Regions from separate parts of the Nocardioides sp. 31GB23 genome, predicted to be linked through region 3. Evidence: predicted binding sites of a transcription regulator. Region 3 holds the regulator's gene; each other region holds the start of a gene.
The links. The regulator LexA, encoded in region 3, represses DNA repair genes until DNA is damaged. The targets are predictions, from matches to a motif close to TCGAACANNTGTTCGA.
Positions count from the first base shown of each region.

Region 1: a site for LexA is predicted at 2,704-2,719, ahead of ABKW28_RS02820 (DUF222 domain-containing protein). Genes of this name have one in related genera too.
Region 2: a site for LexA is predicted at 2,709-2,724, ahead of ABKW28_RS00785 (DUF222 domain-containing protein). Genes of this name have one in related genera too.

Region 1 covers NZ_JBDYKJ010000005.1:88,178-98,300, forward strand. The annotation lists gene ABKW28_RS02805 (DEAD/DEAH box helicase) at 1-1,649, opposite strand, end outside; gene ABKW28_RS02810 (DUF3039 domain-containing protein) at 1,700-1,987, opposite strand; gene ABKW28_RS02815 (YqgE/AlgH family protein) at 2,016-2,591, opposite strand; gene ABKW28_RS02820 (DUF222 domain-containing protein) at 2,783-4,072, shown strand; gene ABKW28_RS02825 (hypothetical protein) at 4,442-4,966, opposite strand; gene ABKW28_RS02830 (TetR/AcrR family transcriptional regulator) at 5,134-5,832, shown strand; gene ABKW28_RS02835 (DUF3048 domain-containing protein) at 5,860-6,933, opposite strand; gene fabG (3-oxoacyl-ACP reductase FabG) at 6,992-7,759, opposite strand; gene ABKW28_RS02845 (HIT family protein) at 7,849-8,259, opposite strand; gene ABKW28_RS02850 (M15 family metallopeptidase) at 8,291-9,817, opposite strand; gene ABKW28_RS02855 (TrkA family potassium uptake protein) at 9,859-10,123, opposite strand, start outside.
Region 2 covers NZ_JBDYKJ010000002.1:26,148-36,270, reverse strand. The annotation lists gene ABKW28_RS00800 (ATP-binding protein) at 1-263, shown strand, start outside; gene ABKW28_RS00795 (hypothetical protein) at 256-813, shown strand; gene ABKW28_RS00790 (hypothetical protein) at 830-1,306, opposite strand; gene ABKW28_RS00785 (DUF222 domain-containing protein) at 1,368-2,645, opposite strand; gene ABKW28_RS00780 (DUF3592 domain-containing protein) at 2,834-3,295, opposite strand; gene ABKW28_RS00775 (adenosine deaminase) at 3,292-4,395, opposite strand; gene ABKW28_RS00770 (MaoC family dehydratase) at 4,447-4,902, shown strand; gene ABKW28_RS00765 (hypothetical protein) at 4,906-5,760, opposite strand; gene ABKW28_RS00760 (fused MFS/spermidine synthase) at 5,789-7,243, opposite strand; gene ABKW28_RS00755 (thymidine phosphorylase) at 7,269-8,564, opposite strand; gene ABKW28_RS00750 (cytochrome P450) at 8,579-9,748, opposite strand; gene ABKW28_RS00745 (cytidine deaminase) at 9,720-10,118, opposite strand; gene ABKW28_RS00740 (ABC transporter permease) at 10,118-10,123, opposite strand, start outside.
Region 3 covers NZ_JBDYKJ010000037.1:34,583-44,705, forward strand. The annotation lists gene ABKW28_RS13285 (SGNH/GDSL hydrolase family protein) at 1-634, shown strand, start outside; gene ABKW28_RS13290 (ATP-dependent DNA helicase) at 862-2,772, shown strand; gene ABKW28_RS13295 (hypothetical protein) at 2,772-3,425, shown strand; gene ABKW28_RS13300 (DUF6153 family protein) at 3,511-3,987, shown strand; gene ABKW28_RS13305 (DUF305 domain-containing protein) at 4,078-4,701, shown strand; gene ABKW28_RS13310 (alkaline phosphatase family protein) at 4,789-6,102, opposite strand; gene ABKW28_RS13315 (alkaline phosphatase D family protein) at 6,102-7,799, opposite strand; gene lexA (transcriptional repressor LexA) at 7,907-8,641, opposite strand; gene ABKW28_RS13325 (LysM peptidoglycan-binding domain-containing protein) at 8,965-9,336, shown strand; partial or broken gene ABKW28_RS13330 (methyltransferase domain-containing protein) at 9,505-10,123, shown strand, end outside.

The DNA.
Region 1 (10,123 bases), on a different contig from region 3:
CCGTGGGCCTGGCCGGTGCGGTGGAACCACGCGGCCACCAGTCCGTTGAGCTCGCGGCGAAGCACGGCCAGCTGCTCGTGGGTGGAGACCTGCTCCACGCTGGGGGCCGGCGTCGCGGCCGCGGGGGCGGGCTTCTGCTTGCGGGCGCGGTCGGACTGGCGCTGGCGCAGCAGGTCGCGCATCTGGCCGGGCTCGAGGAGGCCGGGGATGCCGAGGAAGTCCATCTCCTCCTCGGAGCCGACCTGCACCTCCCCCTCGTGGCCGAAGGTGGCGCCGTCGTAGAGCACGTGGTCGAAGCGGGCCTCGGAGCCGATCGCCTCGAAGGAGAGCGACTGCTCCTCCGAGGAGGCCGACTCGCTGGCGTTGGCCTGGGCCAGCAGGTCGTCCTCGGCGGCGAAGATGTCGTCCTCGTCGGTGACCTTGCGGCCCAGCACGTGGTCGCGCTCGACCTCCATCTCGGAGGCGAAGGAGAGCAGCCGCGGCACCGAGGGCAGGAAGATCGAGGCGATCTCGCCGCGGGTCCGGGCCCGCACGAAGCGCCCGACCGCCTGGGCGAAGAAGAGCGGGGTCGAGGTGGTCGTGGCCCACACGCCGACGGCCAGGCGGGGCACGTCGACGCCCTCGGAGACCATCCGCACCGCGACCATCCAGCGTGAGTCGTCGGCGGCGAAGGCGCTGATCTTCTTCGAGGCCGCCTTCTCGTCGGAGAGCACGACCGTGGCGGCCTCGCCGGTGATCTTGCGCAGCGTCTTGGCGTAGGAGCGGGCGCTGTCCTGGTCGGTGGCGATCACCAGGCCGCCGGCGTCGGGGACGTGGCGGCGCACCTCGGAGAGCCGCTTGTCGGCCGCGGCGAGCACCGAGGGGATCCACGAGCCCTCGGGGTCGAGCGCGGTGCGCAGCGCCTGGTTGGTCAGGTCCTTGGTCAGTGGCTCGCCCAGGCGCGCGGCGACCTCGTCGCCGGCGCGGGTGCGCCAGCTCATCTCCCCCGAGTAGGCCAGGAACAGCACCGGGCGCACCACGTGGTCGGCCAGGGCGTGGGAGTAGCCGTAGGTGAAGTCGGCCGCGGAGCGCGGGATGCCGTCGGGGCCGGGGGCGTAGCTGACGAACGGGATCGGGTTGACGTCGGAGCGGAACGGCGTGCCGGTCAGGGCCAGGCGCCGCGCGGCGGGCTCGAAGGCCTCGCGCACGCCCTCGCCCCACGAGAGCGCGTCACCGGCGTGGTGCACCTCGTCGAGGATGACCAGCGTCTTGAAGCGCTCGGTGCGGATCCGCATCGCCAGCGGGTTGACCGCCACGCCGGCGTACGTCACCGCGATGCCGACGTAGTCCTGCGCGGTGCGGCCCTTGCCGGCGGCGTACGTCGGGTCGATGGGGATGCCGGCGCGCTCCGCGGCCTGCGCCCACTGGGTCTTGAGGTGCTCGGTCGGCGCCACGACCGTGACCCGGTCGATGAGCCGGCGCCCGAGCAGCTCGGCGGCCACCGAGAGCGCGAACGTGGTCTTGCCGGCGCCGGGCGTGGCCACGGCGAGGAAGTCGCGGGGCTGCTCGGAGAAGTACTTCTCCATCGCCGCTTGCTGCCAGGCGCGCAGCAGGGGGGCCGTGCCCCACGCGGCGCGCTCGGGCCAGGCGGGGGGCAGCGCGGGCGTCAGCGAGGGGCCGGACCCGTCGTCGAGGGGAAGGTCCGGCTGGTGGGAACCCGTCACGCGTCGGAACCGCCGGAGCCGCCGGAGCCGCCGTCGTTGAAGGAGTCCCAGACTTCCTTGCAGTCGGGGCAGACCGGGAACTTCTCCGGGGAGCGGCTGGGCACCCAGACCTTGCCGCACAGGGCGATGACGGGCGTGCCCATCACCATCGCCTCGGTCAGCTTGTCCTTGTCGACGTAGTGCGAGAAGCGCTCGTGGTCACCATCGTCGGTCGGGACCGTGCGACGGTCCTCGCGGACGTCCTCCTCGACGGCGGTGCCGGTCCCGAATCCGAAGCTGCTCACGAGAGACCACCCTACGCGAGAAGGTCGCTCAGTTCAGGTCGGGATCGGCGGGACGGGTGGAGTGCCAGGCCAGCTCGCCGGGCTGGCGGCGCATCACCTCGCGGCGCAGCTCGGTGGTCTCCTCGCGGAACACGTCGTCGTCGTGCGCGGGCACGACGTACCAGCTGCCCTCGGCGATCTCGTCGTCGAGCTGGCCGGCGCCCCAGCCGGCGTACCCCGCGAAGATCCGCAGCGCGTCGAGGTGCCCGGCGAGCTGCTCGACGGGCGTGTCGAGGTCGACCAGGCCCAGGGTCGGGGTCAGCGGCCGGTAGCCGGGCGCAGCGACCGGCTCGGCGCCCGGCGCGGCACCGGCCAGGTGGGCCACCGCCAGCGCACCCTCGGTGCTGACCGGTCCGCCCTGGAAGAGCACGTCGGGCTCGGCGACCACCGGGCTCCAGTCGGCCAGCACCTCCGCGACCGGCACCGGGGTCGGCCGGTTGAGGACGACCCCGAGCGCACCCTCGTCGTCGGCGTCGAGCAGCAGGATCACGGTGTCGGCGAAGTTGGGGTCCAGCAGCGCCGGACTGGCCACCAGCAGCATCCCGGCGCGCACCTCGCTCGACATGGCCCCATCATGGCCGAGCAGTCACTTCTGCACCATCGACCAGTCAGTTTCGCACCACCGACCGGTCGCTTTTGCACCATCGACCAGTCGCTTACGAACCGGGTAGATCGTCTCGAAAAAAGTTTCGATCTGCCTGTGGAAAACGGCTTCTGACCTGGTGCTTTGTCGGTGGGCCCTGAGATACTTTACTCATGTCCACCACCGCGGCGCACCCCATCAACGGGGCGCTCGCGCGCATGCACTCGCTGCTCGACGAGCTCGCCGAGACACCCTTGTGGTCGATGAGCCAGAGCGCGACGGCGGAGGCGTTGGTCGACTTCTCGCAGCTCGAGGCGAGGGTGACCGAGCTGAAGTCGCGGACCCTCGCCCACGCCGAAACGGTGGCGGTGGCGGAGACGAACGCCTCGCCGTCGGTGGCGGTGTGGCACTCCAACGCGACGCGGTCGACGAAGCGCGAATCGTTCCGCCAGGTACGCCTCGCCGCGGGTCTCGACCGGTACGACCTGGTGCGGGAAGCGCTCGGTCGTGGCGATGTCATCGCGGAGCAGGCGTCGGTGATCTGCACAGCTCTGGACGAGCTGCCCGACGACCTCGACGCCGGCGTGCTGGAACAGGCCACCAAGGCGCTGGTCGCGTACGCGGAGGTCCACGACGCGAAGGCGCTGCGGGTGCTGGGCCGACGCATCCTCGAAGTGGTCGCACCCGAGGTCGCCGAGGCATGGGAGGCCGAACAGCTGGACCGCGAGGAGCGCGAGGCCGAGAAGTCGGCGGTGTTCCGGATGCGCGAGGACGGCCACGGCCGGATCAAGGGATCCTTCACGGTGCCGCTGCTGGTGGGTCAGATGCTGGAGCGAGCACTGCTCGCATTCGCGGCCCCTAAGCACCAGATAGCGAACCGCGCCGCCGACGACGAGGCGAACGAGCAGGACGAGCGCGAGGAGCAGAACGAGACGCCGGTGCCGGTACGCCGCCCCACCGCGGAACGGCTCGGTGCCGCGTTCGTGGAACTCGTCGAACGCCTGGACCCCAAGGAACTGCCGAAGGCCGGCGGCGTGAACGCCACAGTCGTGGTGACGATGACCCTCGACTCGCTCAAGGACGGCCTGGCGGCCGCCACCCTCGACACCGGCGACCGGATCAGCGCCGCCACCGCGAGGCGTCTGGCGTGCGAGGCCGGCGTCGTCCCGGTCGTGCTGGGCGGCAAGAGCCAGCCACTCGATGTAGGCCGTGCGAAGCGGTACTTCACCCCGGGCCAGCGGATCGCGTTGGGTATCCGTGACGGAGGCTGCACCGCCCGCGGATGTGACGCCCCACCGGCGATGTGCCACGCCCACCACGACGACCCGTGGTCGTGCCACGGCCACACCGACCTCGACCGCGGACGTTTGTTGTGTCCCTACCACCACCGCCGGATCCATGATCCGGAGTACGAGAGCGATGTCGGTGGCGACAACCAGGTCACCTTCCACCGACGAACCTAGGAGAGGTCTGCTCGGTTCTTGCGGGGTCTCGGCGTCGCTCGTCGCTGGCGCTCCTCCCTTCTCGACCAACGGTGCTGCCGCGCGCCGTTGGTTGAGCAGCGAGGGCCGAAGGCTCGAGCGACGCCGAAACCCGGTGAGCCCATGGCGTACGGAGAGTGGTTGCGCCGGGCGGTCACCTCGCGGGGTCTCGGCGTCGCTCGTCGCTGGCGCTCCTCCCTGCTCGACCTACGGTGCGCGCTCCTCGCTGGTCGACAACAGGCACAGCCAGGAAGGGGACAGCCCCCGGCGGCGCGTCAGGGAGGGAGGGAGACGCGCCGACGGGGGCCGTCGGACGGCCCGGTGGGAGGTCCGGGCCGGATCGGGGTCGACTCAGGCGGCGAGCGCCGCTCGGAGCCGGTGCAGCAGGGTAGGACGCTCGGGCTGCAGGCGGACCGGCTGGGGGCGCCAGTCGGCGCGGGCGGCGGCCTCGAGACGGGCACCGACCCGGGCGGCGCCCGCGTCGCTGGCGCTGGCACGTCCGGCCATCACCGCCAGGAAGGCCCGCTCCTTGACCTCCGCGCGGGTCATCGCGACGGCCATCCCCTCGTCGAGGGGGTGCTCGCGGTGCTGGTCGACGATCGCCCGCACACCGGGCAGCTCGTCGGCGGTGGCGCGCCAGGCGGCGATGACGGCCCGCTCGAGGTCCATCGGGTCCTCGACCAGCTCGCGCTCGATGCGGCCGGCGAGGCGGGTGTGCCAGCGCAGCTGCAGCGCACCGAGCAGGTCGAGCTCGGAGCCGAAGGCCTCGGAGACGCCCTCGAGGTCCATCGGCAGGCGGCCGTCGCGTCGGAGATCGGCGCTGGCGATCACACGGCGGAGGGTCTCCCCGCGGTGGCGATACGAGTTCCAGGTCATGGCTTCTCCTGTGTCGGTCAAGGTTCACATACCTTGAGTACGTACCGAGAGTACGGACCCGTACCGTCGGTATGCAACGGCCCGAGGGGTGGCAGCGCCGTGATCCTGACCACCGCACCGGCACGCCGACGTGACGGTCGGCACAGGCGGGTCCCTAGAGTGGTGCCATGCCGAAGTCCTCCGTCCACAAGCTGGTGCCGAAGGTGCCCAGCGTGCCCGGGGTGGGGGGCACCCGCCGCCAGCAGTACTCCGCCTCGACCAAGCGCGCCCTCGTGGACGTCGCCGAGGAGCTCTTCACCGAGCACGGCTACGCGGGCACCTCCCTCGACGCCATCGTCGGGGGCGCCGAGGTCACCAAGGGCGCGCTCTACCACCACTTCTCCGGCAAGCAGGCGCTCTTCGAGGCCGTCTTCGAGCGGGTCGAGGCCGAGGCCTCACGCGCCATCCAGAAGGCCCTGAAGGAGAACCGCGACCCGTGGACCAAGGCCCGCGCCGGCCTCGAGGCCTTCCTCGTCGTCGTCCAGGACCCGACCTACCGGCGCATCGTGATCCAGGAGGGTCCCTCGGTGCTGGGCTACGAGCGCTTCCGCGAGCAGGAGGAGCGCTCCACCTTCGCCAACGTGCTCGACATCGTGCGCGCGGTGCTGCACGCCGGGCCCTGGGACCTCGACGAGGACATGCAGCAGACCTTCGCCCGGATCTTCTTCGGTGCGATGTCGTCGGCGGGCGAGGCCGTGGCCGGCTCGGACGACGCGATCGCGGCCGCTGCCCGGGTCGAGACCGCGATCGGCTTCATCATCAGTGGCTTCCAGGCCCTGGCCGACGCCGGGGTCGAGCTGCCCGAGCCGCCCGAGCAGTCCCGCTGATCCGGCCGGCCCGCCCACTGGCCGGGCTCAGCGCGAGAAGCTGACCGCCCCGCTCGCCGCGGGCACCAGCTCGACCCAGGTGCGCCCGGCAGGGACCGTCAGCCGCTTGCCGCCCACCTTCAGCGCCAGCGGCGCCTCGAGCGTGGCCTTCGACCACTGCCCGCGCACCATCCGGCCGTCGTGGAAGAGCAGCGCCTCGCCCTTGCCCTCGAGCTTGGTCTCGGGCACGGGGTTGCCGGCCGGGTCCCGGTAGCCGGCGTCGCCGACCTGCACCCGCAGCACCAGCACCGTGTCGGCCGGGAACCGGTCGTCGGCGGCGGCGAAGGAGTTGGTGTTGGTCCAGCCCTTCGGGCCGTGACTCCAGCTCGTGGTGTGGCTGCCGAAGTCGGCCGACAGCGACGTGGCCGGCTTGCCCTTCGGCAGGTCCTCCGCCTCGCCCCAGGGCAGGTAGTCGTCGGGACGCTCCTCGGGGCCCTCGACCAGGGTGGTGGTGGCCTCGAGGTCGGTGAAGAGGTTGTACGGCGCCGAGCGGGCGTTGTCGCGGAAGAAGCCCTTGGAGCCCTCGGAGAAGAAGGTGATCCCGGCGCCGCGCACCCGCTGCAGGGTGACCGGGGCCGCGCCGCTGGTCACCACGGCGGCGTCGGCCGGCGCGACGATGCCGATGTCGCTGGCGCGCATCGAGCGCACCGGACCCACGGTGCCGGGGATGTCGGAGTAGTAGAAGGCCGCGAGCCGGGTGACCCCGCCCTCGACGAGCTCCTCGACGACCAGGTCGGCGGAGCCGAGCCCGCGCTGGGGCGCGCTCGAGGGCGTGTTGTCCATCTTGACCACCATCACGGGGTGGTCCTGGGCGGCCGACTGCGACCCGGTGACCGACAACCCGGTCAGCGGCCAGGTGGCGTCGAGCGTCGCGCCCTTGCTCACCTTCTGGCCGTCCGGGCCCTCGGCGGCCGGTTCGTCGCCCCCGCCCCCGTCGTCGGAGGAGCAGGCCGCCAGCGCCAGGCTCGCCACCAGGGCGAGCGCACCGACCCGGAGGGGACGGCGTCGCCCGTGGTGCGGGCGGCGGGGCGGCCGGGCGAGGCTGGTGCGGGCTGGGCGCACGGTGGCTCCGATCAGGGGGAAACGGCGGGGGTGGGGACGACGGGGGGGAGGGCGCGGCTCAGCCGAGCTTGGCGCCGCCGTCGACGTACAGGGTCTGGCCGGTGATGTACGACGCCTCGTCGCTGGCCAGGAAGGCCACGGCCGCGGCGATGTCCTCGGGGAAGCCGACCCGCTTGACCGGGTTGGCCTCGGCCGAGAGGGCGCGGAACTCGTCGACGTCCATCTTGAGCCGGGCCGCGGTGGCGTCGGTCATCTCGGTGGCGATGAAGCCGGGGGCCACGGCGTTGGCGTTGATGCCGAAGGGGCCCAGCTCGATGCCCAGGGTGCGGGTGAAGCCCTGGATGCCCATCTTGGCCGCGGAGTAGTTGGCCTGGCCGCGGTTGCCCAGCGCCGAGACGCTGGAGATGTTCACGATCTTGCCGTACTTCTGCTCCACGAAGTGCTTCTGGGCGGCCTTCGTCATCAAGAACGCGCCCTTGAGGTGCACGCCCATCACGAGGTCCCAGTCGTCCTCGGTCATCTTGAAGAGCAGGTTGTCGCGGGTGATGCCGGCGTTGTTGACCACCACGTGGATGCCGCCGAGCTCCTCGACGACCCGGGCGACCGCGGCCTCCACCGACTCGCCGTTGCTGACGTCGGCACCGATGCCGGCGGCCTTGGCGCCGTCGACGAGGGGCAGGCGGCCCGCGGCCTCGGAGGCAGCGGCCTCGTCGAGGTCGACGATGGCGACCGAGGCGCCCTCCTCGGCGAAACGGGTGGCGGTGCCGAAGCCGATGCCCCGCGCTCCCCCGGTGACCACGACGACGCGTCCGTCGAAACGACCCATCTGCTACCCAACTCCTTCGAAAGTCTGCGGTGCGCGCAGGGCGCGCTCGCGCGGTGCGGTCACCGCGCCGTCTGCACGATAGCCGCGACTCATCCCAGCGCCGCGCGCAGCCTCGCGGCGTACGCCGCCCGCTCGCCGTCGGCGTACTTCTGCCGCGGCCAGAAGAACCCGCGCAGCCCGTCGCCCTTGGTGCGCGGCACCACGTGCAGGTGCAGGTGGGGCACCGACTGGCTGACGGTGTTGTTGACCGCGACGAAGCTGCCCTGCGCGCCGAGCTCGTCGACGACCGCCCCGGCGATGCGCTGGGCGGCGGCCAGGAAGGGGTCGCGCAGCCGGGCCGGCAGGTCGGGCAGGGTCACGACGTGCTCGCGGGGCACCAGCAGCACGTGGCCCTTGAAGACCGGGCGCTGGTCGAGAAAGCCGACCAGGTCGTCGGTCTCGAGGACCAGGTCGGCCTCCAGGTCGCCGGCCACGATGCGGCAGAAGACGCACTCGCTCATGGGCGGCAGGCTAGCCCCGGCCGCGCCCGGCTCAGTGGCACACCTCGTGGTCGCAGACCGGCGGCAGGTGGGGCCGGTCGCCGCGACCAGCGGTGCGCCCGCCCCCGGCGGGTGCGTCGAAGTGGTGGGCGTCGGCGGTGCCGTAGGTCCAGCGCACCCCGTGCCCGCGCATCAGCGACACCACCGCGTGCGAGCCCGAGCGCCAGGCGACCCTGGGGTGGCTGCGCCCGACCCACCAGCCGGTGGGCAGCCAGCCCCCGGAGGTCCGGTAGGGGTTCTCCCACGGGTTCACGTCGAGCGAGCGTCCCCACGAGTGCGGCGAGCGCACCCCGGGACGGCCCACCACCTGGCGGCAGTTGAACGCCGAGGTGTTGCCGGCGGCCATGGAGGCGTGGTCGTCGGCGCCCTTGAGCCGCTTCGACCAGCCGAACCGGTCGACGCGGTACATCGAGCGGATCGGCAGCTCGCGGGCGTACATGTCGGCCAGGGCACGGCTCATCCGGCCCACGGCGTCGGCGTGCGCGACCAGCTCGCCGCGGTAGCGGTAGCCGTCGTAGCCCCAGTAGTTGATGCGCAGCAGCCGCAACGAGGCGCGGCCCACGGGGCAGCCGGCGTGCCAGCTGCGACCGGTCATCTGCTTCCAGACCCCGCCCGGGATCCGCGAGACCTTCGCGTTCGACCCCTCCCCCACCGCGCGCGGCTGCGCGGGCAGCGAGCGGCGCGGGCGCGGGGCGCCCTTCGGCAGCGCCACCGGCGTGCCGGGCGGGCGGTTGTCGAGGCGGTGCACGGTGCTCGTGCCGCTGTCCAGCCAGGGGCGGCGGGTGACCCGTGCCCGGTAGCGGGTGTCCTCGCGCGGGGCGACCCTGGTCGCGGCCCGCCCGCGCTGGTCGAGGCGCAGCCGCTCCTCCTCGACCCAGCGGCGCCCGGCCCGGCGCTCCAGCCGCACCGGTCCCTCGACGGGCTCGCCCGCCCCGGTGGTGACCCGCACGCGCAGCCGCACCGACTGCTCGTCGACCACGCTGCCCGGCCCGTCGAGCCGCACGTCGGCGTTGCGGCGGCGCAGCCGCAGGCGCACCAGCCCGGTGCCGGAGGGTGCGTGGGTCTCGTCGCCGTCGTACGACGCCCGCACCCGGTTGTCCTTGGGCGCTCGGGCGGCCTCGACCTCGGCGGTCGCGCTCCCGGTCTCGTCGGTCGGGCCGGCCGGCACCTCGCTCCACACGCCGTCGCGGCGCCGCTCGAGCCGCAGCGCCGCACCGGCGACCGGCTCACCGGCCTCGTCGGTGAGCAGCAGGCGCACCGGCACCCGGCTGCCGGCGTACCGGGCGGGTGCCTCGGCGGTGAGCACCGTGGCGACGGGCTCCGGCGCGGGATCGGGGCCGGGGCCCGGGTCGGGGTCGGCGGCCGCGGGGCCGGCGGCGGGCAGCACCAGCGCCAGGGCGAGCACCAGGGCCGGCAGCAGCCGGTGCGGCCGGTGACGGTGGCGCCGGTGGCCGGAGCGGGAGTGGCCGGAGAGGGAGTGGGCAGGGCGGCGGGGGGATCGTGCTGGTCCGAGAGGCACCCGCACAGTGTGCCCCCTGCGGGCCCGGCGCCGCGCCATGCTCAGCTCATGTCGCTGAAGCGCTCCACGTCCTGGCGGGAGCCGGACACGACGATCACGTCGCCGGCCGCCAGCACCGTCTCGGGGGTCGCGTAGGTGAAGGCCGCGCCGGGGCTCTTGACCCCGACGACGGTCACCCCCCAGCGGCGGCGTACGTCGGACTCGGCCAGCGAGGTGCCGTGCATGGCGGCCGGCGGGCTGGTCTTGACCATGGCGTAGCCCTCGTCGATCTCGATGTAGTCGAGCATCCGCCCGCGCACGAGGTGG
Region 2 (10,123 bases), on a different contig from region 3:
ACGTGGTGGAGCCGGCGCGCGTCGCCGGCCTGCTGGGAGCGGCGTACTGCATCAGGCGCAGCACGGCGCGCACGTTCTGGCTGCGGCTGACCCGCGACCTGCGCGAGCGGCGCAAGCCGCCGCTGGTGCTGGTACGCCGCGGTCTGGCCCTGGCCCGGGCCCAGCGCGGTGTGGTCGCCGACGCGGTGGCGAAGGGCTGCGAGCCGGTCTCGCCGACCGAGGCGCTCGCGCAGGTCGCGGCGCTGCGCCCCGACCGTGTCTGACTCCGTGGCTGGCGGGCGCTGGCCGCACCGCCAGCCCGACCAGCGCTCCTGCGGCGCCGCCTGCCTGGTCGTGGCGACGATGCTCACCGACGCGTCGTACGACGCCCGGCTGCGCGCCGACCCCGGCCTCTGGCCCGCCGAGGTGCAACGCACGCACCGCGAGGTGACCGGGCTGCGGGACGCCGGCCGGGTGGGGGCCCCGTGGCCGCGACTGCTGGGCACTCCCCCGTGGGCGGTCGGGCGGCGGCTGGGGCGCCGGCCCGGCGGGCGGTGGTGCACCCGGCTGCTGCGCCTCGGCGCCGGGTCATTCGACTCGCTGCTGGTGCTGGCGCGCCACGGTGTGCCGCTGCCGCTGTACGTCGGCTCCCGACTGTTGCCGCGCCACGTGGTGCTGGTGGTCGGCGCCGGCGGCGAGGAGCTGGTGGTGTGGGACCCCGCGCGCGGCGCGACGATGCGCGTGACCCGGGAGGCGTTCGAGACCGGCCGGCTGCCGTTCGGTCGCTGGCGCACGCCGTGGTTCGTGGTCACCCCACGCTGGCTCGCCGGCTGACGCCACGGCGTCCCGCTCAGTGCTCGGGAGCCGCGTGCTCGGCAGGGTCCGGGGCCGAGCGAGGAAGATCGCTCCGGCGCCGGCGACGCAGCAGATGCAGACCGACGACGGCGATGCCGGACAGGCCGACGAGCGCCGTCGCGCCGGGGACAGCACCCCGGGGGGTCAGCGTCGCGGACCCGGGATCGGCTGCGTCGTAGTAGACGAGGACGGGGAGGGGGACGGTGCCGACGAATCCGCGGGGCCGGCTCGCCAGGCTGTAGTCGCACCATCGCTCCTGCTGGGGGGTCCGGAGACGGAAGGCGGTGCCGTCGACGGAGTAGGAGACCGTCAGGTAGCACTCGCCGCTACCCATCGTGAACCCGAAGCCGGCGACCTCGCCCCAGGTGGCGTGCGCGGTGCCGGGCGTGCGCACCATGCCACCCACCCCGAGGCAGAGGACCGCCACGCTGACCAGCAGCCACCGGGCCACCTCGGATCGCAAGAGACGCACGACGGCACTCTCGCACCACGGCGGCGCGAGAGCTGTCGCCTCGCCGCCACTCAGGAGGAGCCTAGGTTCGTCGGTGGAAGGTGACCTGGTTGTCGGCGCCGACGTCGGCCTCGTACTCGGGATCGTGAATGCGGCGATGGTGGTAGGGACACAACAGCCGCCCCCGGTCGAGGTCGGTGTGGCCGTGGCACGACCAGGGGTCGTCGTGGTGGCCGTGGCACATCGCCGGTGGGGCATCACAGCCCTTCGCGGTGCAGCCGCCGTCACGGATACCCATCGCGATCCGCTGGCCCGGGGTGAAGTACCGCTTCGCGCGACCTACGTCGAGCGGCTGGCTCTTGCCGCCCAGCACGACAGGGACGACGCCGGCCTCGCACGCCAGGCGGCGTGCGGTGGCGGCGCTGAGCCGGTCACCGGTGTCGAGAGTGGCGGCCGCCAGGCCGTCCTTGAGCGAGTCGAGGGTCATCGTCACCACGACGGTCGCGTTCACCCCGCCCGCCTTCGGCAGGTCCTTGGGGTCGAGCCTTTCGACGAGCTCGACGAACGCGGCGCCCAACCGCTGGGCGCTGGGGCGGCGTACCGGCACCGGCGCCTCGCTCTGCCCCTCGTGCTCGCCTTCATCGGCGGCGGCGCGATTCGCGATCTGGTGCTTCGGGGCGGCGAACGCCAGTAGCGCCCGCTCCAGCATCTGCCCGGCCAGCAGCGGCACCGTGAAGGACCCCTTGATCCGGCCGTGGCCGTCCTCGCGCATCCGGAACACCGCCGACTTCTCCGCCTCGCGCTCCTCGCGGTCGAGCTGTTCGGCCTCCCACGCCTCGGCGACCTCGGGTGCGACCACCTCCAGGATGCGTCGCCCCAGCACCCGCAGCGCTTTCGCGTCGTGGACCTCCGCGTACGCCACCAGCGCCTTGGTCGCCTGCTCCAAGATCGACGGCTCGAGGTCGTCAGGCAGCTCGTCCAACGCCGTGCAGATCACCGACGCCTGCTCCGCGACCACCTCGCCACGCCCCAGTGCCTCCCGCACCAGGTCGTACCGATCCAGACCCGCGGCCAGGCGGACCTGGCGGAACGACTCCCGCTTCGTCGACCGCGTCGCGTTGGAGTGCCACACCGCCACCGACGGCGACGCATTCGTCTCCGCCACCGCCACCGTCTCGGCGTGCGACAACAGCTGCGAGCGCACCTCCACCAACCGGGCCTCGGCCCGAGCGATCTCGACCAGCGCTTCTGCTGTTGCGGCCTGGCTCATCGACCACGCCGGCGTACCGGCCACCTCGTCAAGGGTGGCGTGCACCCGCGCGACAGCGCCGCCGATGGGGTGCGTCGCGGTGGTGGCCATGAGTGAAGTATCTCAGGGCCCACCGACAAAGCACCAGGTCAGAAGCCGTTTTCCACAGGCGGATCGAAACTTTTTTCGAGACCTTCTCGAGGGTGCGAAAGCGACTGGTCGATGGTGCAGAACTGACCTGTCGGTGGTGCAAAAGTGACTGCTCGGCCGTCAGCACGCCGCCCCCGACGCGGCGGCCGCTACAGCGTGCGGGCGATGCCGAGGATGACGACCCAGGCGACGGGCAGCGACATGCCCAGGCCGAGCATGATGCGGGCCAGGGCGAGGGAGGTGGCGCCGGCGCCGGCAGTGGGGTCGGCGCTGGCGAGCACCACCCGCGAGGGGTGGCGGGGGTCGTAGCGGACCTCGACCTGCTCCCCCACGTGCGGCACGGGCGGCTCGACGCCGGTCATGGTCTGCGCCTCGACGTCGCGCTCACCGGCGCGGTAGCGCAGCTGCTGGTAGTAGATGGTGACCGGCTCGCCGGCCATCGCCACGTCCTTGGGCAGCGACTCGAGCACCTCGGCCGTGGTCGGCTCGGAGCGCTCGCCGAAGCCGGCCGCCTCGCGCCGCTGGTGCAGGCCGCGGGCGGCCAGGACCACGCCGACGAGCAGCGCCAGCACCGCGGCGCCCAGCATCACCACGCTCAGCGCGAGGCTCATGCGCCCTCCGCGGCCAGGGCGGCGTACCCGGGCTTGATGACCTCGTCGATGATCGCCAGCCGCTCGTCGAAGGGCAGGAAGGCCGACTTCATCGCGTTGATCGTGAACCAGCGCAGGTCGTCGAGGGTGTAGCCGAACGCGTCGACGAGCGCGGTCATCTCCTTGGTCATCGACGTGTCCGACATCAGCCGGTTGTCGGTGTTGACCGTGACCCGGAAGCGCAGCCGCGTCAGCAGCCCGATCGGGTGCTCGGCGATCGAGGTCGCCGCCCCGGTCTGCACGTTGCTGGCCGGGCACAGCTCGAGCGGCACCCGCCGGTCGCGCACGTACGCCGCCAGCCGGCCCAGCTTGACGCTGCCGTCGCCCGCGACCTCGATGTCGTCGACGATGCGCACACCGTGCCCGAGCCGGTCGGCCCCGCACCACTGCAGCGCCTGCCAGATCGAGGGCAGCCCGAAGGCCTCGCCGGCGTGGATGGTGAAGTGCCCGTTCTCGCGCTGGAGGTACTCGAAGGCGTCGAGGTGGCGGGTCGGGGGGTAGCCGGCTTCGGCGCCGGCGATGTCGAAGCCGGCCACGCCGCGGTCGCGCCAGGCCACCGCGAGCTCGGCGATCTCCATCGACCGGGCCTGGTGGCGCATCGCCGTCAGCAGCTGGCGCACCACGATCGCGCCGTCGGCGGCGACGACCGCCTCGTCGATGCCCTGCTGCACCGCCGCGACCACCTCGTCGAGGCTCAGCCCCTCCTCGACGTGCTGCTCGGGGGCGTAGCGCACCTCGGCGTAGACGACCCCGTCGGCGACCAGGTCCTCGACGAACTCGCGGGCCACCCGGGTCAGCGCCGGCGCCGTCTGCATCACCGCGACCGTGTGGGCGAAGGTCTCGAGGTAGCGCTCCAGCGACCCCGAGTCGGCCGACTCCGCGAACCAGCGCGCGAGCGACTCGACGGTGCCCGCCGGCAGCTCGTGGCCCACCTCGTGAGCCAGCTCGAGGATCGTCGCCGGGCGCAGCCCGCCGTCGAGGTGGTCGTGCAGGACGACCTTGGGCGCGCGGGCGACCTGGTCGGGGGTGGGGACGATAGGTTCGGTGGCAGTGCCGCTCATGGCGGCATCCTCGCACCCCACCACCGGGCACCCCCCAGACAGGAGCAGTCCATGCGCGTGTTCACCTCCCTCGACGAGGTCTCCGAGGCCGCCGGCCAGGAGCTCGGCACCAGCGAGTGGGTCGAGATCGACCAGCAGCGGGTCGACACCTTCGCCGACGCCACCGGTGACCACCAGTGGATCCACGTCGACGTGGACCGCGCGAAGGAGGGCCCCTTCGGCGGCACCATCGCCCACGGCTACCTGACGCTGTCGCTGGTGCCGTGGCTGGGCAGCAAGGTCTTCAGCTTCGACACCCCCGGCGCCAAGCTCAACTACGGCGTCAACAAGGTGCGCTTCCCCAACCCGGTGCTCGTCGGCAGCCGGATCCGCGCCACGGTCACCCTCGGCGAGGTCACCGACATCCCGGCCGGCAAGCAGGCCACCGTGCGCTACACCGTCGAGATCGAGGGCGCCGACAAGCCGGCCTGCGTCGCCGAGTCGGTCGTGCTGCTGCTCACCGACTGATCTTCAGCCCAGCCGGTCGACCACCAGGTCGGCGAAGGGGCCGGCCGATCCGGGCGCCAGGTCGAGGTAGAGACCGGGCTCGATGAGCTCGAGCTCGCTGACCGCGAGCCGGCCGTCGAGCTCCATCATGTCGACGCGTGCGTAGTCGAGGCGCTGCTCGAGCAGCGCCTCGGCCGCGCGCACGGCGTCGAGCGCCAGCCGCTCCGCCTCGGGGTCGACCTCGACCAGGGTGCTGCGCCCGCCGTGCTCGGTGTGCACCCGCACCTCCCCCGCGCCGGGGACCTTGTCGACCTGCGTGTGCGCCACCCCGTCGAGCACCACCACGGAGGTCTCGCCGCGGGTGCGCACCGACTCCACGAGCGGCTGCGCCAGCCACGGCCCCGGGGTCAGCCCGACCAGCCGGTCGTCCTCCACCGAGTCGACGACCACGACGCCCACGCCGCCGGCGCCGATGCGCGGCTTGACCACCACGCTCCCCCAGCGGCCCAGGGCGCGGCCCAGCCCCCCGACCAGGTCCTCGTCGTCGACGAGCTCGGAGGGCACCACCGGCACGTGCTCGCCGAGGGTCTCGAGGTAGGCCTTGTCGGTGTTCCAGTCGAACACCTCACCCCCGTTGAGCAGGCCCGTCGAGGCCTCCACCCGGCGTACCCAGTCGCGCCACGCCGGCAGCCGGCGCTGGTAGTCCCAGGTCGACCGGACCGCGACCAGGTCGGCGCCGGCCCAGTCGACCGCCGGGTCGTCCCAGGTCGCCCAGGCGGCCTCGACGCCGCGCTCGGCGAGGGCGTCGACGAGCAGCGAGCCGCCGGGCTCCCCCTCGGGCATCAGGCAGAACGTCGCGAGCAGCACACGGGAGGTCATGGGCCCCATGCTGTCAGGCCTGGCGATCTCAGCCGTACGGCGTCAGCAGCTGGTCGACCGGCGCGTGGTCGTCGGTGAGCACCTCGGCCCCGTCGACCCACTCCCGCAGGTCCGCGCCGGTGAGCAGGCCCCAGCCGGTGCCGCGCTCGTCGAGGCCGACCTGCACCTGCTCGAGGTCGAGCGGTGCGGGCGAGGCCAGGGCGACCAGGTTGCCGCCGTCCTCGCGGGCGAGGGTGGCGGGGTCGGCCAGGAGGGCGACGTGCTGGAAGACCGCGTCGAGCGTGGCCAGCTCGGCGCGAGCGAAGGCCAGCGGGCCGCGGTCGATGAGGTTCTGCACGTAGGCCCCGTCGTCGACCAGCACGCGCCGCACCTCGCGCACCGCCTCCAGCGTGGTCAGGTGCCAGGGCACGCTCAGCCCGCCGAAGGCGTCGCCCACCACCACGTCGTACGCCGCGTCGTCGAGGCGCTCGATCCCCAGCCGGCCGTCCTCGACGCGCACCTCGAGGTCGGGGCCGGTCTCGAGCCCGAGCCGCTCGACGTCGAGGTCGACGACGCCCTGGTCGATCTCGGAGACCAGGCTGCGGGTGCCGGGGCGGGTCGCCTCGAGCCACCGCGGCAGGGTCAGCCCGCCGCCGCCCAGGTGGTAGGCCTCCAGCGGCTCGCCGGCCGGTCGCACCGAGTCGATCGCGGCCGCCGCCGCGCGCACGTAGGCGAACTCGAGGTGGGTCGGGTCGCCGGGGTCGACGTAGGAGTGCCGCACGCCGTCGAGGACCAGCACCAGCCCGCCGTCGCGCTCGGGGTCCTGCTGCACCACCGCGCAGTGGTAGGTCGTCTCGACGTCGCACCCCCCGGGCGCGGCGGCCGCCCCCAGGCCACCGAGCACCAGCAGGGCCACCGGCGCGGCCACGGTGCGCCAGCCGCGCACCCGCCAGTCGACCAGCACCCCGCAGAGCACGAGGGTGACGCCCAGGGCGACGAGGATGGCGCTGACCGGCACCAGCGAGACCAGGAAGAAGCCGGTGACCACGGTGCCCGCGATCGAGCCGGCGGTGGCGATGCCGGAGAGCCGGCCGACCACGGTGCCGGTCTCCTCGAGGCTGGTGAGCTGCAGCTTGGTGACCATCGGCGTGATCGCCGAGAGCAACGCTCCGGGCACCACGATCGTGACGATCGCGGCCGGCACGACCAGGGTGCCGGCCCCGGTCTCGGCGCCCCCGCGCACCAGCAGGGGCGTCAGCGCCACGACCACCCCGGAGATGCCGAGCAGCGGCCCCAGGGTGCGCCGCGGCGGCACCCGGTCGGCGGCCCGGCCGCCGGCCCAGGAGCCGAGCGCGATCGCCGAGAGCGCCAGCCCGATGACCAGGGTGCTGGTCTCGAGCGTCAGCCCCAGGTACGGCGCCAGCAGCCGCAGCGCCACCAGCTCGACGACCAGCACGGCCGCCGAGGAGCCGAACACCAGGGCGACGGCGCCCTTCTCGTTCACGGCTGCTCGTCCACGGTTTGCCCGCTCAGCCGATGCGGTCGATCACCAGCGGGTCGGGGGTGAAGTCACTTCCCGCGTCGCTGATGTCGCTGATGTCGTAGCCGTCCTCGAGCGAGGCCAGCGCGCGCTCGAAGCGTGCGGGCTCGTCGGTGAGCAGCGTGAAGAGCGGCTGGCCGGCGGTGACCTCGTCGCCCGGGCGGGCGTGCCACACGACACCGGCCCCGGCCTGCACCGGGTCCTCCTTGCGGGCGCGGCCGGCGCCCAGGCGCCAGGCGGCCATGCCCACGGCCATCGCGTCGAGACGGGTCAGCACGCCGCTGGCGGGCGCCTCGACGACGTGCTCCTCCTCGGCGCGGGGCAGCTCGGCGTCGGGGTCGCCGCCCTGGGCGCGGATCATCGCCTTCCAGGCGTCCATCGCCGAGCCGTCGGCGAGCTTGTCGGCGGGGTCGACGTCGGTGACGCCGGCGGCGGTCAGCATCTCGCGGGCCAGGGCCACGGTCAGCTCGACCACGTCGGCGGGGCCACCGCCGGCGAGCACGTCGACCGACTCGGCGACCTCGATCGCGTTGCCGGCGGTCAGGCCCAGCGGGGTGGACATGTCGGTGAGCAGCGCGACGGTGGTGACCCCGGCGTCGTTGCCCAGCGCCACCATGGTCTCGGCCAGCTCGCGGGCGTCCTCGAGGGACTTCATGAACGCGCCGGTGCCGACCTTGACGTCGAGGACCAGCGCGCCGGTGCCCTCGGCGATCTTCTTGCTCATGATCGAGGAGGCGATCAGCGGGATCGCCTCGACGGTGCCGGTGACGTCGCGCAGCGCGTAGAGCTTCTTGTCGGCCGGGGCCAGCTCGGAGCCGGCGGCGCAGATGACGGCCCCGATCTCCTCGAGCTGCTCGAGCATCGCGGCGTTGGACAGGTCGGCCTGCCAGCCGGGGATGGCCTCGAGCTTGTCGAGGGTGCCGCCGGTGTGGCCCAGGCCGCGCCCCGAGAGCTGGGGCACCGCCACGCCGCAGGCCGCGACGAGCGGCGCCAGCGGCAGGGTGATCTTGTCGCCCACGCCGCCGGTCGAGTGCTTGTCGGCGGTGGGCCGGGAGAGGGACGAGAAGTCCATGCGCTCGCCCGAGGCGATCATCGCGCGGGTCCACCGGCTGATCTCGCCACGGTCCATGCCGCGCAGCAGGATCGCCATGGCCAGCGCCGACATCTGCTCGTCGGCGACCTCGCCGCGGGTGTAGGCGTCGACCACCCAGTCGATCTGGCTGTCGCTCAGGCCGTGGCCGTCGCGCTTGGCCTGGATGACCTCGACCGCGTCGTGCTTGCTCATGGGGTTCCTCTCCCTCACCGTGCTGCCACGGGCACCCTACGGAACCCGCGCAGCACGAAGGTGCCCCGGCTCTCGGGCTCTCCCGCCAGCGACAGGCCCGGCAGACGCTCGAAGAGCACCGCCAGCGACTCGGCGAGCTCCATGCGAGCCAGCGGCGCACCGAGGCAGAAGTGCACGCCGACCCCGAAGGCCAGGTGCGGGTTGCGCTCGCGGTCGACGCGGAACTCGTCGGGCTGCTCGAAGACCGCCGGGTCGCGGTTGGCGGCGCCCAGCAGGGCGGCGATGCGCTGGCCGGGCTCGACCACCACCGCCTGCGCGCCGCTGCCGATCTCGACCGGCTCGGTGGCGGTGCGCTCGAAGAGCTGCAGGGCCGAGTCGAAGCGCAGCATCTCCTCGACGCAGGCCGCCACGTCGGCGCCGGGACGCAGCCCGCGGCGCAGCATCGCGACCAGCCCGTTGCCGAAGACGTTCACCGAGGCCTCGTGACCGGCGTTGAGCAGGAGCACGACCGCCGCGACCACCTCGTCGTCGCTGAGGTCGGTGGCCGCGAGGTCGGTGACCAGGTCGTCGGCCGGCACGCGGCGGCGTACGGCGACCAGGTCGCGCACCAGGGAGGCGAAGTCGACCGAGGCCTGCACCGCGTCGTCGACCACCTCGGCCGACGGCGCCACCTCGTACATCCGCACGATCGCCTGCGACCAGTCGCGCAGGTCGTCGACGTGGCTGCGGGGCACGCCCAGCAGCTCGGCGATCACCAGCACCGGCAGCGGCTCGGCGTAGGCGCCGACCACGTCGAAGTCGTCGTGGCCCACCTCGGCGAGCAGGCCGGCGGCGATCTCGCGGACCCGCGGGCGCAGCCGCTCCACGTGGCCGCGGCTGAAGGCCGAGGCCACCGGGCGGCGCAGCCGGGTGTGCTCGGGCGGCTCGTTCTCCATCATCTGGTTGCGGTGCAGCAGGTTGAACGGCTCGAGGTAGGAGGCGGGCTCCTTGTCTGTCCAGAGCCGGCCCAGTCGCCGGTCGCGCTGGACCGCACCCACGCTCGCGTGCGCGAAGGTCAGCCAGCGTCCGGTGCCCTCGTGCCAGGCGACGGGGTGCTGCGCGCGCTCCTCGGCGAAGAAGGGGTAGGGGTCGGCGGCGACGGCCGGGTCGGTCAGGTCAAGCGAGGTCGTCGGGACCGAACGCATCGGGCAGGACCTCCTTCATCGATCGGAGCCCGGAGACGGTCATCAGCTCGAGGTCGGGCCCGCCGTTCTCCCACAGCAGCTGGCGGCAGCGCCCGCACGGCATGATCACCGCGCCCTCGCCGTCGACGCACACGAAGTGCGTCAGCCGGCCGCCGCCGGTCAGGTGCAGCTGGCTGACCAGGCCGCACTCGGCGCACAGCGCGACGCCGTACGCCGCGTTCTCGACGTTGCAGCCGGTGACCAGCCGCCCGTCGTCGACGCGCGCGGCCGCCCCGACGCGGTAGCGCGAGTACGGCGCGTAGGCGTGGCGCATGGCCTCGGTCGCCGCCCCCTGCAGGGCCGCCCAGTCGAAGTCGTCGCTCGTGCCCACTAGCC
Region 3 (10,123 bases):
CGTGCTCGTGGTGCTGGCCCCCGAGCGGGCCACCGGCTCGTACGCCGAGCGCTGCGAGCGGTTCGCCGTCGACGCCGAGGCCCGTGCCGCGGCCGTGAGCGGCACCGGCGCACCGGTGCTCGTCGTGGGCGACTCGTGGAGCGTCGGTCTCGGCCTGGCCGACCCGACGGCCTCGTGGCCCGCGCGGCTCGATGGTCGGGTGCACGTCGCGGGCTTCTCGGGCTCCGGCTTCTCGGCGCGCGCCTCGGGCTGCGGCGACGTCTCCTTCGCGACCAGGGCGCCCGTCGCGCTGGGCGCGCTGCCCGCCGAGACGCTGGTGGTCGTCGAGGGCGGCCTCAACGACTGGGACCGCTCCGCCGACGAGATCACCACCGGCTTCGAGGACCTGCTCTCCACCGTCGCGGGCCACCGGGTGGTCGTCGTCGGGCCCGCCGGCGCGCCGTCGCGGGCGGCGTACGTCGGGCGGGTCGACGCGCTGCTCGCCGAGCTGTCCGCGCGCCACGACGTCGCCTACCTCTCGGCGCTCGACGTCGACCTCGACTACCTCGACGACCGGCTGCACCTCACGCCCGCCGCGCACGCCGCGTTCGGCGACTGGGTGGCGGCGGGGGTGCGTGGCGCGGCGCGTCCGTGACCCGCGGCACCCGCCCTCCACAGCCCCCGGCCCGGGCCCGGGGAGGTGTCGGCGGGCGCGGCTAGGGTGCTCGGGTGCCTGAGACGTCCTCACCCGCCGCGACCGACGCCGCGACCGACGCCGCGACCCCGCCGCTGCTCAGCGACGCGCCGGTCGGGCCGGTGACGCGCCTGCTCGGCGAGGCCGTGAGCGCGCTGGGCGGTGCCGAGCGGCCGGGGCAGGTGCAGATGGCCGAGGCGGTCGCGCGGGCGTTCGTGGAGGAGGAGCACCTGCTGGTGCAGGCCGGCACCGGCACCGGCAAGTCGCTGGCCTACCTGGTGCCCTCGCTGCTGCACCGCGAGCGCGTCGTGGTGGCGACCGCGACCCTGGCGCTGCAGCACCAGCTGGTCGAGCGCGACATCCCGCGGCTGATGAAGGCGGTGGAGTCCTCCAGCGCCGGCAAGGACGTCGACACCTCCTTCGCGGTGCTCAAGGGCCGCTCCAACTACGCCTGCCTGCACCGGGTGCGCGAGGGCGTGCCCGACGACCAGGGCGCGCTGGTGCAGATGCCCGAGGGGTCGATGGGCCAGAAGGTCCTCGAGCTGCGCTCCTGGGCGGAGAAGCAGGCCGAGGACGGCGGGTCCGGCGAGCGCGACTCGGCCCCGCGCCACACCGACCGTGAGTGGCGCCAGGTCAGCGTCAGCCACCGCGACTGCCTCGGCGCCGCGCGCTGCCCCTTCGGCCAGGAGTGCTTCGCCGAGGTCGCGCGCGAGAAGGCGCACCGCTCCCACGTGATCGTCACCAACCACTCGCTGCTCGCGATCGACGCGATCGAGGGCGTGCCGATGATCCCCGAGTACGACGCCGTGGTGATCGACGAGGCCCACGAGCTGACCGCGCGGGTCACCCAGGCCGCCACCGACGAGCTGTCGGCGCTCGACGTCGAGCGCGCCGCCAAGCGCTCCCAGCGCCACGTCGACGGCTCCGAGGCCGACGACCTGGCCGATGCGGCCGACGCGCTGCGGGACGCGATGGCCGAGTCCGACGCGGGCCGGTTCGAGCGGCTGCCGGTGCACCTGGGCGACGCGCTGCAGCTGGTGCGCGACGCGGCCCGCGCGTGCGTGTCGGCGTACCCCAAGGACAACCCGAAGGACGGCGAGGGCGACCCGGGCAAGCAGCAGTCCAAGGGCATGGTGCAGGACGTCTTCGCGGTCGCCGAGCGGATGGCCGCCGACCTCGAGTCCGACGTGCTGTGGCTGGGCGAGGCCCGCGAGCGGATGCCTGCCCGGCTCCACGTCGCCCCGCTGGCGGTGTGGGGGCCGATGCGCGACAAGCTGCTCAGCGAGAAGACGGTGGTGCTGACCTCGGCGACCCTGATGCTCGGCGGCGACTTCGCGTCGGTGGCCACCAGCGTCGGGCTCAAGCCCACCGAACGGGTCGGGGTCGGGCGCGAGATCGCGCCGGGCGACGGGGTGCTGCCCTGGCGCGGCCTCGACGTGGGCAGCCCCTTCGACTACGGCCAGCAGTCGATCCTCTACGTCGCCCGGCACCTGCCGCAGCCCGGTCGCGACGGGCTGGTCAAGGCCCAGCTCGACGAGATCGTCGAGCTGGTCGACGCCGCCGACGGCCGCGCGCTGGGGCTGTTCTCCTCGCGGCGGGCCGCCGAGGCCGCGGCCGAGGCGGTGCGCGAGCGGCTGCCGCACCTGACGATCCTGGCCCAGGGCGACGCGCAGCTGCCCGAGCTGGCCAAGCAGTTCGTCGAGGACCCCCACACGGTGCTCTTCGGCACCCTCTCGCTGTGGCAGGGCCTCGACGTGCCCGGCGACACCTGCCAGCTGGTGCTCATCGACCGCATCCCCTTCCCGCGCCCCGACGACCCGTTGATGAGCGCGCGGCAGAAGGCGGCCGACAAGGCCGGCGGCAACGGCTTCATGCAGGTCGCGGCCACCCACGCGGCGCTGCTGATGGCCCAGGGCGCGGGCCGGCTGATCCGCACCACCTCCGACCGCGGCGTCGTGGCCGTCCTCGACCCCCGGCTGGCGACCGCGCGCTACGGCTCGTTCCTCAAGGCCAGCCTGCCGCCGATGTGGACCACCACCGACCCCGCCGTGGTCCGCAAGGCGCTGGCGCGGCTCGCCTCCTCCGCGAAAGACGTGTGATGCGTCGCGCCACCTCGGGTGCCGTCGTCGCAGCGCTGCTGCTGGCGGGGTTGCTGGCCGGTTGCTCTGGGGGAGCGAGCGGCGAGAACGGCGACACCACCGCGGCAGGCACCTCACCATCAACCGCCTCGTCGAGCCAACAGCGCGGCTGGCCGACCGTCGAGGTGCTCGAGGAGCTCGACCTCGGCGAGCCCGTGGCTCCGGCCGTCCCGCTCGACGGCGAGCCTGACGTCGCCTACGCCCGCGCGTACGCCGACTACCTGGCCGAGGAGCTGACCTACGCCCTGCGCACCTCGATCGCCGACCCCGAGCTGCGCAACGGCTCGTGCCAGGTCTGCGACCAGTTCGTGACGCTGGCCGATCAGCTGCGCGAGGAGCGCCTGTTGGTGCGCACCGAGCCCGTGCGTGCGGAGTTCGTCGGCATCAGCGACGAGCAGGTCCGACACATCGTCGAAACCGCCACGACCGTCTGGATCGATGTCGACCTGGTGTTCCCGGCCATGCAGCGGGTGGACGAGGAGGGGGTCGTCCAGGTCGAGGTCCCACCCAGCAGGCTCGCCACCCGGTTGGAGGTCGCCATCGTGACCCCGCACCCGAGAGTGTGGTGGACCATCACCGGCGAGACGGTCCAAGCGCCGCCCGGCCAGGCCTGAGACCTCGCCGGGACGTCATACAGGCGGGACGTCAGCGAGCCCAGCGACGTATGACGTCCGGGGGACCCGCTCGTAGGCTGGGGGCGTGCAGGTGGTGAGCTCGACGCCGACGGCCCAGGTGGCCCGGAGCCGTGGCACCGCGCCCGTGGGTGTCGGCCTGCTGGTCGCCGTCGCCGCCCTCGTGCTCGGAATCCTGGGCATGCACGCGCTCGGGTTGCACGGCGTCGGCGTCAGCCACGGCGCCCCGGCCTCGGGGGCCTCCGTCGCCCCGGCAGCTGACTCGACCGGGACGGCTGCAGAGCACGGTGCCCACCACGGCAGCGAGGCCGCGGCGGACGAGGGCCACGGCCTCCAGCACGGCGCCGCGGAGATGGTGGTGCTGTGCGCCGCCATGCTGGCCGCCGCCGCCGGCATGCTCCTGGCCCTGGCCGGCCTGCGGCACCGAGCACCGCCGGTGTGGGCCGAGCTGCGCGCCGCGCTGGCCCTGAGGGTCACCTCCCGCGACCGGCCGGGAGGCACGGGTCCACCAGCGGTGTGGGAGTTCTCCGTCGTCAGGTGCTGAGCAGCGCCGCGCCGCGCCCGACGTACGTCGGCTCCGCGCGGCACCGCCGCCCCGCACGATCCCCGGACCACCTGACACCAGGAGACACCCATGTCCCACCGCTTCACCCGCGCCCTGGGCGCGAGCCTGCTCGTCACCGCTCTCGCGACCTCTCTGGTCGCCTGCGGCGGCGAGGAGGCCGGCACCACCACGACCGAGCTCTCGGCCACCGAGCACAACGACGCCGACGTCGCCTTCGCGCGCGACATGGTCCAGCACCACGCCCAGGCGGTGGCCATGGTCGACCTGACCCGCGGGCGCGACCTCGACCCCGAGGTCGCGCAGCTGGCCGAGGGCATCCGCGACGCCCAGGTCCCCGAGATCGAGACCTTCAGCGACTGGCTGGGCGACTGGGACGAGGAGGTCCCGCCGACCATGCTCGACCACGCCAACGCCGGCCACGGCTCCGGTGACATGTCCGAGACCATGGAGGGCATGGACGACGCCATGCCCGGCATGATGACGGGCGCCGACATGGACGCCCTGCAGGACGCCGGCGCCGGTGACTTCCAGACGATGTGGCTCGAGATGATGATCGAGCACCACGAGGGCGCGGTCGAGATGGCCCGCACCGAGCAGGAGGACGGCCGCTACCGGCCGGCCGTCGAGCTCGCCGCCGAGATCGAGGAGAGCCAGGGCGTCGAGATCGAGACGATGCGCGGCCTCCTCGGCTGACCGGCCCCGCGGGACGTCATACGGGCGGGACGTCAGCGAGCCGCGGGAGGTATGACGTCCCGCGGCTCGCCCCGCTGCTGTGCCGGCCTACAGCCGAGAGCGCCCGTCGTACCCGCCCCGCGGCGGCTTGAGCCCGAAGAACGCCCCGACGGTGGGGGCGACGTCGGTGGTGCGGGCGTGGCGTGGGGAGACCGTGCCGGGGGTGACCGAGCGGTGCCCGCCGCCGATGAAGAACGGGATGGCGCGGGTCGCGGGGTGGCCGTGGTTGCCGGGGATGGGGTTGGAGAAGACGTCGGGGTCGCTGAAGCGCCAGCCGGCCCGGCAGAAGACCACCACGTCGCCCGACTCGGGGCCCAGGCGCAGCCAGTCGGCGCGGCGGTCCCAGGCCTTCAGCACGCCGGGCACGTCGGAGGCGATGCGGCGGATGCGGCGTACGGCCTTGTCGCGCTGGGCGCGCGGGCCGGTCCAGTAGACGAGGTCGGCGCCGCCGTTGTCGGCGATCGCGAAGCGCCCGGCCAGGAACGGGTCCTCGGAGAGCGGCCCCTGCAGCGAGACGATGCGGTCGGGGTAGGACCAGTCCATCGAGTGGTCGGCCAGCACGATGACGATCGAGTGCTCCCAGCGCCCCGAGCTCTTCAGCTCGGCCACGAAGTCGCCCACGAGCCGGTCGGTGTTGACCAGCGCGAGCCGGCGCGCGACCTCGAGGGTGGTGGGCCCGGTGAGGTCGGTGTGCCCGAGCCGGTCGACGTCGCCGAGGTTGACGAAGACCAGGTGCGGGTCGAACGTCTCGACCATGTCGAGCGTCGCGCGCATCGTGAACTCGTCAGGGGCGTGCCCCGAGATCGGCACGATCGGGAACGGCTCCCAGCGGTGCGTGGCCCGCTCGCCGAAGATGCCGTAGAGGTACTCCTTGCTCAGCACCGTGCCGGTGCGCAGTCCGCGCCGGTTGAGGCGTTCGATGACGGTGGGGAAGCGCAGGTCGGAGGGCCGGTCGAGGGTGCGGACGTCGCCCAGCTCGCGGTCGTAGACGGCATTGGCCGGCACGCCGCTGCGGTCGGGCCGCACCCCGGTCATCATCATCGTGTGGTTGGGGATGGTCTCCATCACCGGCATCGACGTGGCCCGCGGGTGGTGCACGCCGCCCTCGCGCAGCGCCAGCAGATTGGGCGTCAGGCCGCTGTCGATCTCCTCGGGCCGGCAGCCGTCGACGACGAGCACGTAGGCGCGCTTGCGGGTCGCGGGGCCGGCAGCCACGGCCGGGTCAATGCCGGCGAGCGTCGAGAACGCCAGGCCCGAGGCCGCGGCGGTCAGGACCGTACGCCGCCCGGCGCGGATCTCGCCGAGCCCACGGTCGAAGGGTGCCTGGCCGTCGGTGCGGCGGGGCGTGCTGGGCTCGCACATCAGCGGTCTCCGACCGGGGTCGCCACGCGCCGCACCGTGCTGGTGCCGGCGAGGGTCTCGAACGACGCGTCGTGCGTCGCGGTGGTCTGCTTGTCGTCGCGCGCGCCGATCACGAACCAGTCCATCTGGGTGCGCTCGGCGGTGATGTCGAGCACCGAGAAGCCGTGGTCGTCGAAGTTCAGGTACTTGATGTGGCGGTTGTTGGCCTGGATCGCGGCCTCCACCACCGGGGTCAGCGCGGGCTGGCCGGTGATGTCCTTGAGGTTGTTGGAGGTCACCGAGGAGCAGACGAGCTCGACGCCGACCGAGTCGCCGAGCACCGGGTAGGCCGAGGTGTCCAGCGGCAGGTCGCAGGCCCAGCCGGAGTGGATGTCGCCGGTCACGAAGACCACGTCCTTGACCTGGTGGTCGCGGATGTGGGCGAAGACCTCGCGCCGGTCGGCGGTGTAGCCGTCCCACTGGTCGACGTTGTACGGCGCGCCGTCCTGCGGCAGCAGCCCGGTGACGTTGTTGACGGGGTCGATGAGCTCGTTGGGCAGGTCGGCGAAGGTGACGGGCGCGATCATCACCGGGTTGCCGATCACCTTCCACTGCGGGGCGTGGTCGCCCCGGGTCAGGGAGTCCTTGAGCCACTCCATCTGCCGGTTGCCGGTGATGGTGCGCAACGGGTCGTTGACCTCGGCGTCGACGACCGGGGTGGCGACCTGCTGGGAGCGGTAGGTGCGCAGGTCGAGCATGCTGATCTCGGCCAGGTCGCCGAAGCGCAGCCGCCGGTAGAGCCGCGCGCCGTCGCCCAGCGAGGCGGTGCCGTCCATGCGCACCGGCATCCACTCGTCGTACGCGCGGTGGGCGCGGGCGCGCCGCTTGAGGTAGTCGCCCTCGCTGTCGTCGTGGTTCTCGGCGTTCTTGCGCCACTGGTCGTTGGTGACCTCGTGGTCGTCCCAGGTCACGATCCAGGCGTACCTCGCGTGCAGCGCCTGCAGGTCGGGGTCGGTCTTGTACTGCGCGTGCCGGCGGCGGTAGTCGGACAGCGAGACCATCTCGCGGGCCGGGTCGTGGGCGCGGACGTCGACGTTGTCCTGGCCCATGCCGTACTGGCCGGGGGCGTACTCGTAGAGGTAGTCGCCCAGGTGCAGCACCGCGTGCAGGTCGTCGCGCTCGGCGAGCAGCCGGTAGGCGCTGAACCAGCCGGCCTGCAGGTTGGCGCAGGAGACCACGCCGAAGCGCAGGTTGGCTGGCGTGGCGCGCTTGGCCGGGGCGGTGCGGGTGGTGCCGACGGGGCTGCGCTGGCCGCGAGCGGTGAAGCGGTAGTAGTAGGTCGTCGCGGGCCGCAGGCCGCGCACGTCGAGCTTGACGGTGTGGTCGCGCGCGGCGCTGGTGACGAAGCGGCCGCGGCGCACCACGTCGCGGAAGCGGCGGTCGGTGGCGACCTCCCAGCGCACCCCCAGCCGCGGGCCCTTGCCGGAGCCCGGGGTGGCGGCGCGGGTGGGGGTGACCCGGGTCCAGATGAGCACCGCGCGCGGCAGCGGGTCGCCCGAGGCGACCCCGTGGGCGAAGACGTCGTGGCGGGCCCGGGCCGCCTGGGCGGCCGGCAGGGCGCCGCTGCCGGCGGCGATCGCGACGCTGCCGGCGCCTCCGGCGGCCAGCACGGTACGCCGGGCGAGCGAGGTCGAGGTCGGGCTCTGGGGTGGGGTCACGCCTCATCCAACGACGAAACCCCGCCCGCGTGACGCGGACGGGGGTGTCGACACCCACTGTTCACCGTCGGTTCGACGGCGGGTCGGTGGCGGGTCGGTGGTGGGGCTCAGACGCTGCGGAGCACGGCGGTGACGACGCCCAGGATCGAGGCGTGGGTGCCGTCGATGGGCTCGTAGGCGTCGTTGTGGGGCAGCAGCCAGACCTTGCCGTCCTTGCGCTGGAAGGTCTTGACGGTGGCTTCCTCGCCGATCAGGGCGGCGACCATCTGGCCGTTGCTGGCGGTCTGCTCCTGGCGGATCACCACGTAGTCGCCGTCGCAGATCGCGGCGTCGATCATCGAGTCGCCGGAGACCTCGAGCAGGAACAGCTGGCCGTCGCCGACGAGCTGCTGCGGCAGCGGGAAGACCGCCTCGACGCGCTCCTCGGCCAGGATCGGGCCACCGGCGGCGATCCGGCCCACGACCGGCACGTAGGAGGCCGCCGGCATGGTGTTACCGATGTCGGTCTCGTCGACCGAGCTCTCGTCGGCCGAGGAGATCGCCTTGCGCCGGGCCATCAGCTCGGGCAGGAAGACCTCGAGGGCGCGGGGGCGGTGGGGGTCGCGCTTGAGGAAGCCCTTCTCCTCGAGCACCTTGAGCTGGTGGGAGACGCTGGACGTGCTGGTCAGGCCGACGGCCTGGCCGATCTCGCGCATGCTCGGCGGGTAGCCGCGGGTCTCGATGGCCTCCTTGATGCAGGCCAGCACCTTGACCTGACGCGGGGTCAGGCCGGTCGCGTCGGGGGGCCCGTCGGGCAGCTCTGCGACGCCCCGCTTGCGGGGGCCGCCGTCCTTGGTCGCCATCGTGTGCCTTTCGTGCGCGAGGCCCGAGCCGGGGAGTCCGCTCGGATGGTCGTGGGGCCACGTTATCGCCGCACGCGTCCGACTTCAAACATCTGTTCGACTGCGTGTCGCGAGCTGCGGGCCGCCCTCACCGTCTCGAACAATTGTTCACCAGACCCCTTGCGTGCGTCGAACACCTGATCTAGTCTCGCTCATGTGTTCGATCGAACACCTGGTCGATCCGGTGCCTGATGGCCGGTTCGAGCGGGACTGTCGGTGGTCGTCGGTAGACATCACCTCGCAGCGATCGACCACCCGACCACCCCCTTCCCCAGGAGGTCCAGATGAGCACGATGACCCTCACCGCCACCCCGGCCCAGCTCCGCCTGCGCCCGGCCCGCACCACCCCTGCCACCACCCCTGCCCCCGTCCGGCTGACCCGCCGCGGCCGGCTCGTGGTGCTGGCGCTCGGCCTGCTGCTCGTCGCCCTGGTGGGCGTCGTCCTGGCCGGCGGCTCGGTGGCCACCAGCGAGTCCGGTCCCACCCCGGCGACCGAGATGATCACCGTCGGCACGGGCGACACGCTGTGGGCGATCGCTGCCGAGCGTGCCGAGGCCGGCGACGTGCGTGAGGTCATCGAGCGCATTCAGCGGCTCAACTCCCTCGACGGTGGCCTGGTGGTCACCGGTCAGCGGCTGGTCGTCCCGGCCGGCTGAGCCGGACGCCCGGGCGTGAGGTCCGGGCACGGCGGCCACCTGGCCGCCCACGATTTTCGCCGGTCGCCTCGACCCCGGCCGGCGAAACCAGGGGAAAGACGAGGGGCGGGCCCGCAGTGGGCCCGCCCCTCGCGCCATGTCCGGGTGCGCCTCGGTCAGGGTGGGGGCATGGGTGCGGCTCGCGACGACGACGTGTTCGAGGAACGACTGGCGCAGTGGCAGGCCTGGTGCGAGGCGCCGTGGGGCCGGCTGCGGTTCAGCGTGGTGCGCGAGACGCTGCGCCGCCAGGCCCAGGCGCTGGGTGGGACCGACGGTGGGCTGCGGGTGCTCGACGTGGGCGGCGGCGACGGGCGCGACGCGGTCGCGCTGGCCCGGATGGGTCACCAGGTGACGGTCCTGGACCCCGCGGCCTCCTGGCTCGCCGAGGCCCGCTCGCGTGCGGAGTCGGCCGGGGTGGGGGAGTGGCTGGTGACCGTCGAGGGGTCCATCGACGACCTGGGCGCGGTCGGCGGCGGCTTCGACCTGGTGCTGTGCCACTTCGTGGTGCACTACCGCCCCGCCGAGACCGGCGCTGCCGACGTGCGACGTCTGGCGGGGGCGGCGCGCCCCGGCGGACGGGTCTCGGTGATGGCGCCCAACCCCGCCGCCCGGGTGCTCGGCCGGCTGGTGCGCGAGGGCCCGGAGGCGGCGCTCGACCAGCTCGAGCGCGACGACATGGAGTCGGCCACCTTCGCCACCACCGCCCGGGCGGTGCCCCCCGAGGAGGTCGAGGGCCTCCTGGTGGACG